Regions from separate parts of the Micromonospora sp. NPDC000121 genome, predicted to be linked through region 2. Evidence: riboswitches for the same ligand, from Rfam matches in the RefSeq annotation. Region 2 holds a riboswitch; each other region holds the start of a gene.
What was found. Region 2 has a riboswitch for S-adenosylmethionine ahead of ACFY23_RS14880 (aminotransferase class V-fold PLP-dependent enzyme). Riboswitches for the same ligand answer to the same signal wherever they lie in the genome.

Region 1 (3,262 bases), on a different contig from region 2:
AGACCATGCCGACCCGCTGCCGCAGGGCGTCCGGGTCGTCGCCCAGCACGCTGCGCCCGTCGAGCAGCACGTCGCCCCGGTCGGGCTCGATGAGCCGGTTGATGGTGCGCAGCAGGGTGGACTTGCCCGAGCCGGACGGGCCGATCACGCAGGCCGTGGCGCCGCGCGCGACGTCCAGGTCCACGCCGCGCAGCACCCGGTGCGACCCGAAGGCCAGGTGCATGTCGCGGACGCTCAGGCTCACCGAGGTCGTCGTGTCGATGCTCATCGCTGGTTCCCTCCCGCGGCGCCGGGCAGCGCCAGGTCGAGGTCGTCGTCGGCGTCGGCGGGCGCGGCGGCCTGCCGGCCGTGCCGCAGCCGTCGGTCGATCCAGTTCACGGCGTGGGTCAGCGGCACGGTCAGCACCAGGTAGAACAGGCCGGCCAGCAGCAGCGCCGACTGGTTGCCGGTGTTCGCCGCGTAGTCCTGCCCGATCCGGAACAGCTCCCGCTGGCTGGCCAGCAGGCCAAGGAAGTAGACCAGGCTGGAGTCCTTGATCAGCGCGATCAGCTGGTTCACCCAGGCCGGCAGCACGCGGCGGATGCCCTGCGGCACGATCACCAGGCGCATCGCCTCGCCCCAGGACAGGCCCAGCGCCCGGGCCCCCTCCAACTGGGCGGCCTCCACGGACTGGATGCCGGAGCGGAAGATCTCGCCGATGTAGGCCGCCGCGATCAGCGACAGCGCCAGGATGCCCAGGGGGTACGGGTTGGGCCCCCACACCTCCATGCCCAGCGGCGCCAGGCCGACGCCGATGAGCAGGATGGTCGCCGCGGCCGGCAGGCCGCGGAACACGTCGGTGTAGACCCGCGCCGGCCAGCGCAACCATCGCGTACGCGAGATGCCGGCGACGGCCAGCCCCATGCCCAGCACCGAGCCGAGCAGAGCGGCGGAGATCGCCAGGATCAGCGTGTTGGGCAGCCCGACCGTCAACATCTCGGGCAGCGCCTCGCGCATGGAGTCCCAGTCGAAGAAGGTCTCCCACAGGGTGCTCAACGGATCCATGTCGTCTCTCCTACCGCTCCGCTCGCTCGTCGTCCGTTACGCCTCAGGAGGCGGCCGACGCCGACGGCGCGGCCGACGCCGACGGCACCGGAACCGTGCCGCTGCCGGGCTTGAAGTCGGCCGGGATCGGCCGGCCCGGGTAGTACTGGGCCTGCAGGCGGCTCCACGTGCCGTCGGCGATCACCTCGTCGAGGCCCTTGTTCAGCGCCTCGCGCAGCTTGTCGTTGCCCTTCGCGACCGCGTACGCCGTGGGGGCCGGGCTGAGCTCCTTCGCCACCATCTTGACCTTGCCCCCGCTGTCGCCGGCCATCTTCTCGCCGATCTCGGCCGGGGCGATCCACGCGTCGGCCGTGCCCGCCTTGAGCAGGTTGAGGGCGGTGTTGTAGTCGGGCACCCGCACCGGGTTCAGGTTCTTCCCGGTGGCGTAGTCGTCCTGAACGGTGCCCTGGACGACCGCGACCCGCTTGCCGGCGAGCTGGTCGAAGCCGGTGATCGAGGAGCCGGCCGGCACGTCGAGGCCGAAGTGGGCGAAGTCGTAGCCGTTGCCGAAGTCGACGGTCTTCTTCCGCGCCTCGGTGATGGTGATCGAGGAGCTGCCGACGTCGAACTTGCGGGTGTTGACCTGGGAGAGCAGCGCCGAGAAGTCCGTCCCGACGAACTCGACCTTCAGGCCGATCTTGGCGGCGACGGCGGTGAGCAGGTCGTTGTCGAAGCCGGTGAACTTGCCGTCCTTCAGGAAGACGTTCGGCGGGGCGTCGGTGAGCGTGCCGGTGCGCAGCACACCCGGCTGGAGCAGGTTGTACGGGTTGTCGGCCGCCTCGGAGGCGTCGCCGCCGCAGGCGGTCAGGGTGGTGGCGGCGAGAACGGCGGCGACGCCGAGGGCGGCGGCGCGGGTGAGGGCGGGAAGGAATCGCACAGTGTCTCCGAAAGGTGTCTCCGACGGCGGGCACGGGCGTGCGTCGCCGGCGGTGCGCCCGGTGGGGCGTACCGCTGAAGGTGGTCCTGGGAAGGGGGTCGGTGCGCGGCTAGCGCGGGTCGCCGGGGCGACACGAGGCGCTGCAGACCCGCATCATGTCGACGTGGCGGCGCCGGGTCAGGGGCGGCGCCGGGGTCGCGGCGGGGTCCGTCGGTATGACGCAGATGCGGAAGGGCATGGCTCTCCTCGGTCGTTGCTGACCTGGGAACCAGGCCACGCTTGCACCGGAGCGGCTCCGGTGCCTGGTCTTCACCCGGGGCACCCCTGCGCGGACGAGGGTTGCCGGCCAGCGAGCCGGGGCTTGACGCTGGCGCTCATGACCTGCCGACGAGGCTAGCAGCCCCCCATGGTGGGGCGTCCAGCCGCTATGACCACCCTCACGTGTCGCCGCCGCCCGGCGGCGCGGGGGAGACCGGTGCCGACCCGGGCAGGCACCGAGGCCGACGCCGAGGCCGCCCCGGCGGGGCGGCGGCCCGGGGCCGGCCCGGGGGCCGTCACTCCTCGATCGCGCCGCCCACGCGCCGCAGGTGCTGCCGGAAGGTGTAGCCGGGGTCGGTGGCGCGGCGGGCGAGGTAGTCGGCGAACCCGGTCTGCTCGCGCAGCGTCTCGCCGGCGCGGATGCGCTGCGCCTGGATCCGCTCGACGCCCCGGATCCGCTGCGCCGCCGCGAACACCTCCCCGGCCCGACCGGCGGGGACGAACAGCACCCCGTCGTCGTCGGCGACGACGAGGTCGTCGGCGCTCACCAGGTGCGGTCCCACCCGGGCGCTGGTGAGCGTCTGCGGCCCCCGCTCGTCGAGGCGGTCCGGGCCCAGCGGCAGGCTGCCGTAGCTGAACACGGGCAGGCCGATCTCCACCAGCTCGGGCGTGTCCCGGTGCAGGCCCCAGACCACGAGGCCCGCGATGCCGGCCGCGACGCCCTCCAGCACCGCCAGGTCGCCGACGCACGCCTCGTCCGTCCGACCGCCGTTGTCGATCACCAGCACGTCGCCCGGGGCCGCGGCCGCGTACGCCTCCAGGAACACGTCGACGCTGCCGTGGTGGCGCACCGGCAGCACCCGCCCGGCGAGGCGGTGGCCGGGGACGACCGCCCGGATGCCGGCCGGCGCGGCGCGCAGCGGCACGCCCAGCCGTACGCAGGCGTCGGCGATCAGCGGCGTGGACAGGTCGGCGAAGCGCTCCGGCATGGGGTCCTCCCGGCGGTGTCCGAGGCGTGGACCGTCATCGTAGGGAGGCCGGCCC
Region 2 (3,262 bases):
TCCCGGTCCACCGGCCTGCGGTCCAGGCCGCGCAGCGCGCCGTCGCGCAGCAGCGCCAGCCGGGTCGCCGCGAACTGGTAGCCGCGCATCGCCCGCACCCCGGCGTCCCCGGCCACCCGCTTGGCCCACACCCGGGCCGCGTGCCGTCGCCCCAGGCTGCTCAGCGCCGCCACCTCCGGCGGGGTCAGCCAGCCGGCCCGGACGTAGTCCGGCAGGGTGCGCTCGGTGAGCCGCCCCTCCCAGGCGCGCAGCCACACGGCCAGCCCGACCATGCCGAAGAAGATCGGCACCATCACGCCGATGAAGCCGTACAGCATGATCAGCGCCTCGCCGGTGGCCTGGGTGAGCGTGGGCAGCAGGTTCCACAGGCCGTGCAGCATCATCGCCAGCAGCAGGCCGGCGATCGGGGCGAGCACCCGGACGCGCCGGTCGGCGGTGCGGGCGGCGATGCCCAGCCCGACGCCGGTCATCGAGGTGAACAGCGGATGGGCGAAGCCGAAGAGCAGGATCCGGACGATGAAGATCGCGATGACCTGCTGCGTGCCGGTCGCCGGGCCGTACCGCTCGACGCCGGTGGCGTAGCCGTAGCCGCCTAGGTAGAGGATGTTCTCCACCATGGCGAACCCGACCGCGGAGAGCCCGCAGTAGACCAGGGCGTCGGTGATCCCGGAGATCTCCCGCCGGCGGAAGATCAGCAGCAGGATCGGCCCGAGCGCCTTGGTGAGCTCCTCGATGAACGGCGCGACCAGCACCGCCGTCAGCGCGGTCGGCAGCCCCCAGTCTTCGAACAGCCTGGACGAGAACGTGTTGACGGTCAGCGAGGCGGCGGTCGAGACGAACGCGCCCCACGCGAAGCAGAAGATCAGGTATTTCAGCGGTTCCGGTTCGTACCGGTCGAGCCAGAGGAAACAGCCCACCAGCACCGGAACCGGGAGGATCGCGGCGACCACGCCGATCAGCAGCGCCTCGACGCCGAGGCTCTCGCCGAGAGTGAAAACCATGAACACCGCGCAGGCGGCGATCAGCAGGACCACCCCGGCCAGCACCAGGCCCCGCCGCCAGCCCAGCCGGCGCAGCGGCATCCGGGGAGCGGCCGCGCCCGACGGCGGGACGGCGGGCGCGGTCGGCGACGGCGGCAGGGGCGCGCCGGGCGGGGTGTCGGCCATGCGGTCAGCGTAGTCACCCCCGCCCGCCTGGTCCGGGCGCATCCGCGCGCTATGCTGCCGGCAGGTCACGAGCGCCAGCGTCAAGCCCCGGCTTGCTGGCCGGCAACCCTCGTCGAGGTTCGCGGTGGGGTGCCCCGGGTGATGACCGGGCCCGGCCCGATCCGCGTGCCGGGCAAGCGCGGACCCCGCCCGTGTGTGCCCACCCGGGGTCCCCGGACCCTGGAGGTCGGCCCATGACCGTCACCCTCGTACCCCCGCCCGCCCCGCACCCGACGCGGACCGTGCCGCCGCCCGCGGCCGCCGGGCCGCTCGACGTGCTCGGCGTGCCGGGACAGGTCAACCTGGACTACGCGGCCACCGCGCCGTGCGCGCGGGCCGCCGCCGACGCGGTGGCGGAACTGCTCCCCTGGTACGCCAGCGTGCATCGCGGCGCGGGGGCGCTGTCGCGGCGCTGCACCCTCGCCTACGAGCGCGCCCGGCAGACCGTCGGCGACTTCTTCGGCGCCCGCGCCGGCGACCACGTGATCTTCACCCGCAACACCACCGACGCGCTGAACCTGCTGGCCCGGGTGCTGCCCGCCGGCACCACGGTGGTGACCTTCGGCGGGGAGCACCACGCCAACCTGCTGCCCTGGCCGCGCGGCTCGGTCCGCCTGCCGGTGCCGCGGGAGCCGGCCGAGGCGGTCCGGGCGCTGGACGCCGCCCTCACCGAGCTGCGCCGGCCGGGCGCGGGGGGCGGCCCCCGCGCCGACCGTCACCCGCCCGTGCTGGTCGCGGTCACCGGGGCCAGCAACGTGACCGGCGAGCGCTGGCCGGTGGCGGAGCTGGCCCGGGTGGCCCGGCGGCACGGGGCCCGGATCGCCGTGGACGCCGCGCAGCTCGCCCCGCACGCGCCGGTGGACGTCGCCGCCCTCGACGTCGACTACCTCGCGGTCTCCGGCCACAAGCTGTACGCGCCGTTCGGCGCGGGGGTGCTCGTCGGGCGGGCGGACTGGCTGGACGCCGCACCGCCGTACCTGGCCGGCGGTGGCGCCACCAGTCACGTCGGCGCGGCCACCCACGACGTGCGCTGGGCGACCGGGCCGGCCCGGCACGAGGCGGGCACGCCGAACCTGCTCGGCGCGGTCGCCCTCGCGGCGGTCTGCACCGCCCTGGCCGGGGCCGACCGGGCGGCCCTGCACGACGCCGAGCAGGCCCTGCTGTCCCGGCTGCGCGGCGGACTGGCGGCCCTGCCGCACGTGGTGGAGCTGCGCACCTTCGGGCCCGACGCGCCCCGGGTGGGCATCGTGTCGTTCGTGGTGGCCGGCCGGGACTCGGCGGACGTGGCGGCGGACCTGGCCGGCAACCACGACATCGGGGTGCGCGACGGCCTCTTCTGCGCCCACCCGCTGGCCCGGCGGCTGCTCGCCGAGGCGGCGGCGCGCAGCGGCCGGCGGGACCTGCCGCCGACCGCCCTGCGCGCCAGCGTCGGCCTGGGCAGCACGGCGGAACACGTGGACCGGCTGCTCGCCGCCCTCGCCGCGGCGGCCTGAGCGACCGTCGGTCGGCTGACCCGCCGGGCCGGGGGTCAGCCGACCGGCGGGCTGGTGGGCGGCTTCGGGGCGGCGGCCGACTCGGCCCGCTGGCCGCCCGGCCCCTCCTGTTCGCCGAAGGACTCCCGGACCAGGCGGTTCGCCTCCTCCTGCGTGATCCCGGAGGCCACCAGCAGGTCGCTGGCCGTGGTACGCACCTGCGCGATCACCACGCTGCCGGAGAAACCCACCCCCTCGGCGTACGCCCGGCCGGCCTCGCTGACCGCGCGCAGCGCCCGCTCCCGCGCCTTCTCCGGCTCCTCGCCGACGGCGAACTCGTGCTTGATCAGGCGTACCGACTCGGCGAGGTGGGCCGTCGCGTCCGGCATCGGCTCCGGGACGGGCTCCTCGTCCTCGATCAGGGTGACCGCGCGCCGGATCAGCGTGCCGGCGTTGCGCATCGCCCGATCGATCGGGTCGGCGGCCTCGGCGTAGTGGGTGAGCTCGTCCCGCCGGTGCCACCGGGCCGGCGAGAGGACGGCGGTCTCCTTCGCCCCCTCGATCGCCTCCGTGAAGGTCGACAGC
Region 3 (3,262 bases), on a different contig from region 2:
GGCCCACTCCGGGCTGCCGTGACCGTGTTTGTCCGCGACGGCCTGCAGCTCGCGCGTCATGATGTTCTCGGCGTCGCCCAGACGGCCCTCCCGCAACAGCGCGAAGGCCACCTCGACCGGGGTAAGGGGTGTCGTCACGAACCGCAAGCTTAAAGGTCAGCCTGTCGGTTCGCGTGCCGGTAGACCAGCCCTGTGGTTGCTCGTCGCCGAGCCCGGGCGGCCACCGTGGGTCCACCCAGGGGTGGAGTGAGAACCGGGTGTCGTCCACCCGTTGATCAACCCTGCGGCCGACGATCAAGCAGGTACGCCGTTCTTAACATCCATGTCAGCAACAAGCGATCGCAATCGCCCACGGTCGAGACCACTACAAGGATTCCGATTCGCGTCCGTTGTTGCGGAAGGTTGGTCCGCCTGGCAAACCGATTCCGGCGGACTCGCGAGACTCAACTCAAGGAGGATCGGCGTGCGCATTTTCCTTTCCCGCATCGCACTCGTCACCGCCATCACAGCCACCGCAACGGCAGGCCTCGCCGGACCGGCCCACGCGACCGATACGGCCACGCCCACGACCAGTACCTATTGCGCTGACCTGAAGGCGCAGTACACCAGCGACCTCAACATGTACCTCAAGTACAACATGTTGCAGTTCAGCAGCACGGATCCGGCAGCCCGCCTCCTTTACGGCAGCCTGGCGCGCCGCTACTTCACGTATTACCAGCAGAACCTCGCCTTGTACCAGGCCTACTGCTGACGCTGGCAGTGCGGCCCGACTGCGGGCTGACGTAGTTTCTCACCGCGGCGGCTCCCGGGCTTTGCCTGGGAGCCGCCACCTCGTCAGCGCGGTCCTGCACGGCGGGCAACCCGGCCCGCTCCTGCAGGCCCTCGACAACATCAAGCAGGTGTTGGTGCTCCTCGTCTAACGCACCGGCACCGCCCAGCAGGCCGTCGAAGCGTAGAGGACCTGCGAGCCGACCGCCGACTCGCTCTACGACCCCGCCGACGCCGCCTCCGCCAGCCTGATCCCGGGGTTGCTCCCTGCGTCGATGATCTCTATGCTGCCTGTCGTCACGAGTGGTCAGCGTCAAGCCTCCCGGCTTGCTGACCCGGCAACCGCGCTACCCGCGCACGGTGCCCCCGGGAGAAGACCAGGCCGACCGCGAACTGCGGCCCGGCAAGAGCGGGTGCCTCGGGGCATCGGAAAGCGAGTTCACCGTGCCATTCGAAGAGCTGGGCCTAACCTCTTTCGCGGTCTGCCTGACCTGCGGGGATCTCCGCGGTGGTGTCCCGCGCGAGCAGCGATGCGGCTGCCAGCCACGTACGCCGGAGTGGGCGCAGCAGTGGCAGGGGCAGGACATCTCCAGTGACCTCGACCTGTGCGTGTTGTGCGTCCGCGACACGGTGACCACCCGGACCCGGTGGTCGTGGCTGGGCTGCGAAACCTGCCGACACGTCTCGCAGGTCGTCGGCGAACGGTACGGCCACCGCAGCGCACTGCCACTGGGACGGCACTCACTCATGAACGGCGACGTGGTCCAGCCGCCAGCGGCCACAGCCACCGAGGTCGCCGGCTCGCTGATGGCCGCAACCCGGCGCTGGAACGCGCTGCGTGAGTGGCAACAGGCGGAGTTCGACCGTCTCGCCGCGCCACTGCGCGCCGCGGGCCCAAGCGTGCCCCTGGTCGAGTGGCAGCGGCGGTGGCCACCATCGCTCGGAGCGAGCGTCGACGCATGCGACCGCTACGGCGTCGTGCCCGTACCCGCCGACCTCAGCAGCCTGCGGCAAGCCCAGGCCAAGTTCCTAACCTCGGCGCGATGACCGCCATCCCGGCGCAGCTGCTGTTGGTGGTGTGCCCGGCATCGCCAACGGAAGCGGTGTTGGTCCTCCCTCTACCGGCGGTCCAACCCATACCCGAGAGGTCGTGTGGCTGATCAGCCTTTGCGCCGTAGCGGGTCAGCTCCTATACCACTCCCGGAGACGTGTCCCGGCGCTTCGGCTGTGTGCGCCGTAGCCGCCAGCTCCGAAGTGCTGGCGGTTACGGCGCAGTTGCTGATGTCATGCCCCTGGAGACGCAACCAGCATTGCCCTGGACACCTCGTCCATGGTCGGCAGCGCGCCTTGCGCGCCCCGGCCGCGTGTCGACAGCGCCGCCGCGACGGCCGCCCAGCGGGCGGCCTCCGCCACGGCCCGGCCCGGCCGCGCCACCAGCGCGGTCGCGAGGGCTCCGCAGAAGCAGTCGCCGGCGCCGGTCGTGTCCACGGCCTCGGTACGAAGCGCCGGAACGTGATCAACCCGGCCGTCCGGCTCCACTACGGCCGCGCCCTGCGACCCGAGCGTCACCACGACGGTCGCCGCGAGCCCGAGCTTGCCGACGGCGCTCGCCACGTCGTCCAGGCTCTCTGGCAGGGACGTGCCGGCCAGGACCGCCAACTCGGCCCGGTTGGGCACCAGCACGTCCACCCGGCGTACGAGGGCGTCGGAAAGCGGAGTTGCGGGCGCGGGATTCAGCACCAGGAGGCCCTCGGCCAGCGCTGCGGCCCGCTCCAGGGCGGGCGTGCCGACCTCGCACTGCATCAGGGTGAGCGCTGCCGTCGCGATCATGTCCCGGTGCCGGTCGACGCGGGCCGCGTCCAGTGCGCCGTTCGACCCGGGGTGCACCACGATCACGTTCTCGCCGGCGCTGTCCACCGTGATCAGCGCGGTCCCCGTGGGGACGTCATGGACGACCGTCAGCCCCGACACGTCCACGCCCCGGCCGGCGAGCCGCTGTCGCACCTGCTCACCAGCGGCGTCGGCGCCGACGCATCCGACGAAGCCGACGGGCGTACCGAGGGTGGCGATGGTCATCGCCTGGTTCGCGCCCTTACCGCCGACACCTTCCCGATACTCCCTGGCGGTCAGGGTCTCCCCCGGCCCGGGGAGCCGGTCGGTCACCACCATGCGGTCAAGGTTGGCGCTGCCCACCACCGCGATCTTCGGGCCGTTCAACGCACCGTCGCCTCTCTGTCGGTCGCCCATGCCAGGACGATCTCGCGCCACGCCGTCTCGTCGAGGCGGCTCACCACCGTCACGGCCACGTTCCCCTGCGGGGTCATGTCCGACCGGCCGTACGCGTCGACGGCCACCGTGGCGGGCGTCTCGACCGCCACCACCTCCGGGCGCGCCACGACAGCTGCGGCCACCAGGTCGTGGCAGTATCGGCTGGCCGTGCCGGACCAGTAGTGCGCCAGCAGTTGCGCGCGCACCCCTGGCCAGCCGGTGCCGC

Region 1: linked by a shared signal. The riboswitch ahead of ACFY23_RS13365 (ABC transporter substrate-binding protein) and the one ahead of ACFY23_RS14880 (aminotransferase class V-fold PLP-dependent enzyme) in region 2 are both predicted to bind S-adenosylmethionine.
Region 3: linked by a shared signal. The riboswitch ahead of ACFY23_RS11780 (hypothetical protein) and the one ahead of ACFY23_RS14880 (aminotransferase class V-fold PLP-dependent enzyme) in region 2 are both predicted to bind S-adenosylmethionine.

Annotation. Positions count from the first base shown of each region.
Region 1 covers NZ_JBIAZP010000003.1:632,678-635,939, forward strand. The annotation lists gene ACFY23_RS13355 (amino acid ABC transporter ATP-binding protein) at 1-262, opposite strand, end outside; gene ACFY23_RS13360 (amino acid ABC transporter permease) at 265-1,044, opposite strand; gene ACFY23_RS13365 (ABC transporter substrate-binding protein) at 1,088-1,960, opposite strand; SAM riboswitch class IV at 2,231-2,342, opposite strand; gene ACFY23_RS13370 (RraA family protein) at 2,515-3,207, opposite strand.
Region 2 covers NZ_JBIAZP010000004.1:298,520-301,781, reverse strand. The annotation lists gene ACFY23_RS14885 (PrsW family intramembrane metalloprotease) at 1-1,166, opposite strand, end outside; SAM riboswitch class IV at 1,230-1,351, shown strand; gene ACFY23_RS14880 (aminotransferase class V-fold PLP-dependent enzyme) at 1,400-2,698, shown strand; gene ACFY23_RS14875 (aromatic acid exporter family protein) at 2,734-3,262, opposite strand, start outside.
Region 3 covers NZ_JBIAZP010000003.1:262,627-265,888, reverse strand. The annotation lists gene ACFY23_RS11795 (tetratricopeptide repeat protein) at 1-138, opposite strand, end outside; gene ACFY23_RS11790 (hypothetical protein) at 464-751, shown strand; partial or broken gene ACFY23_RS11785 (DUF6244 family protein) at 825-917, shown strand; SAM riboswitch class IV at 1,064-1,184, shown strand; gene ACFY23_RS11780 (hypothetical protein) at 1,213-1,815, shown strand; gene ACFY23_RS11775 (ribokinase) at 2,053-3,015, opposite strand; gene ACFY23_RS11770 (nucleoside hydrolase) at 2,982-3,262, opposite strand, start outside.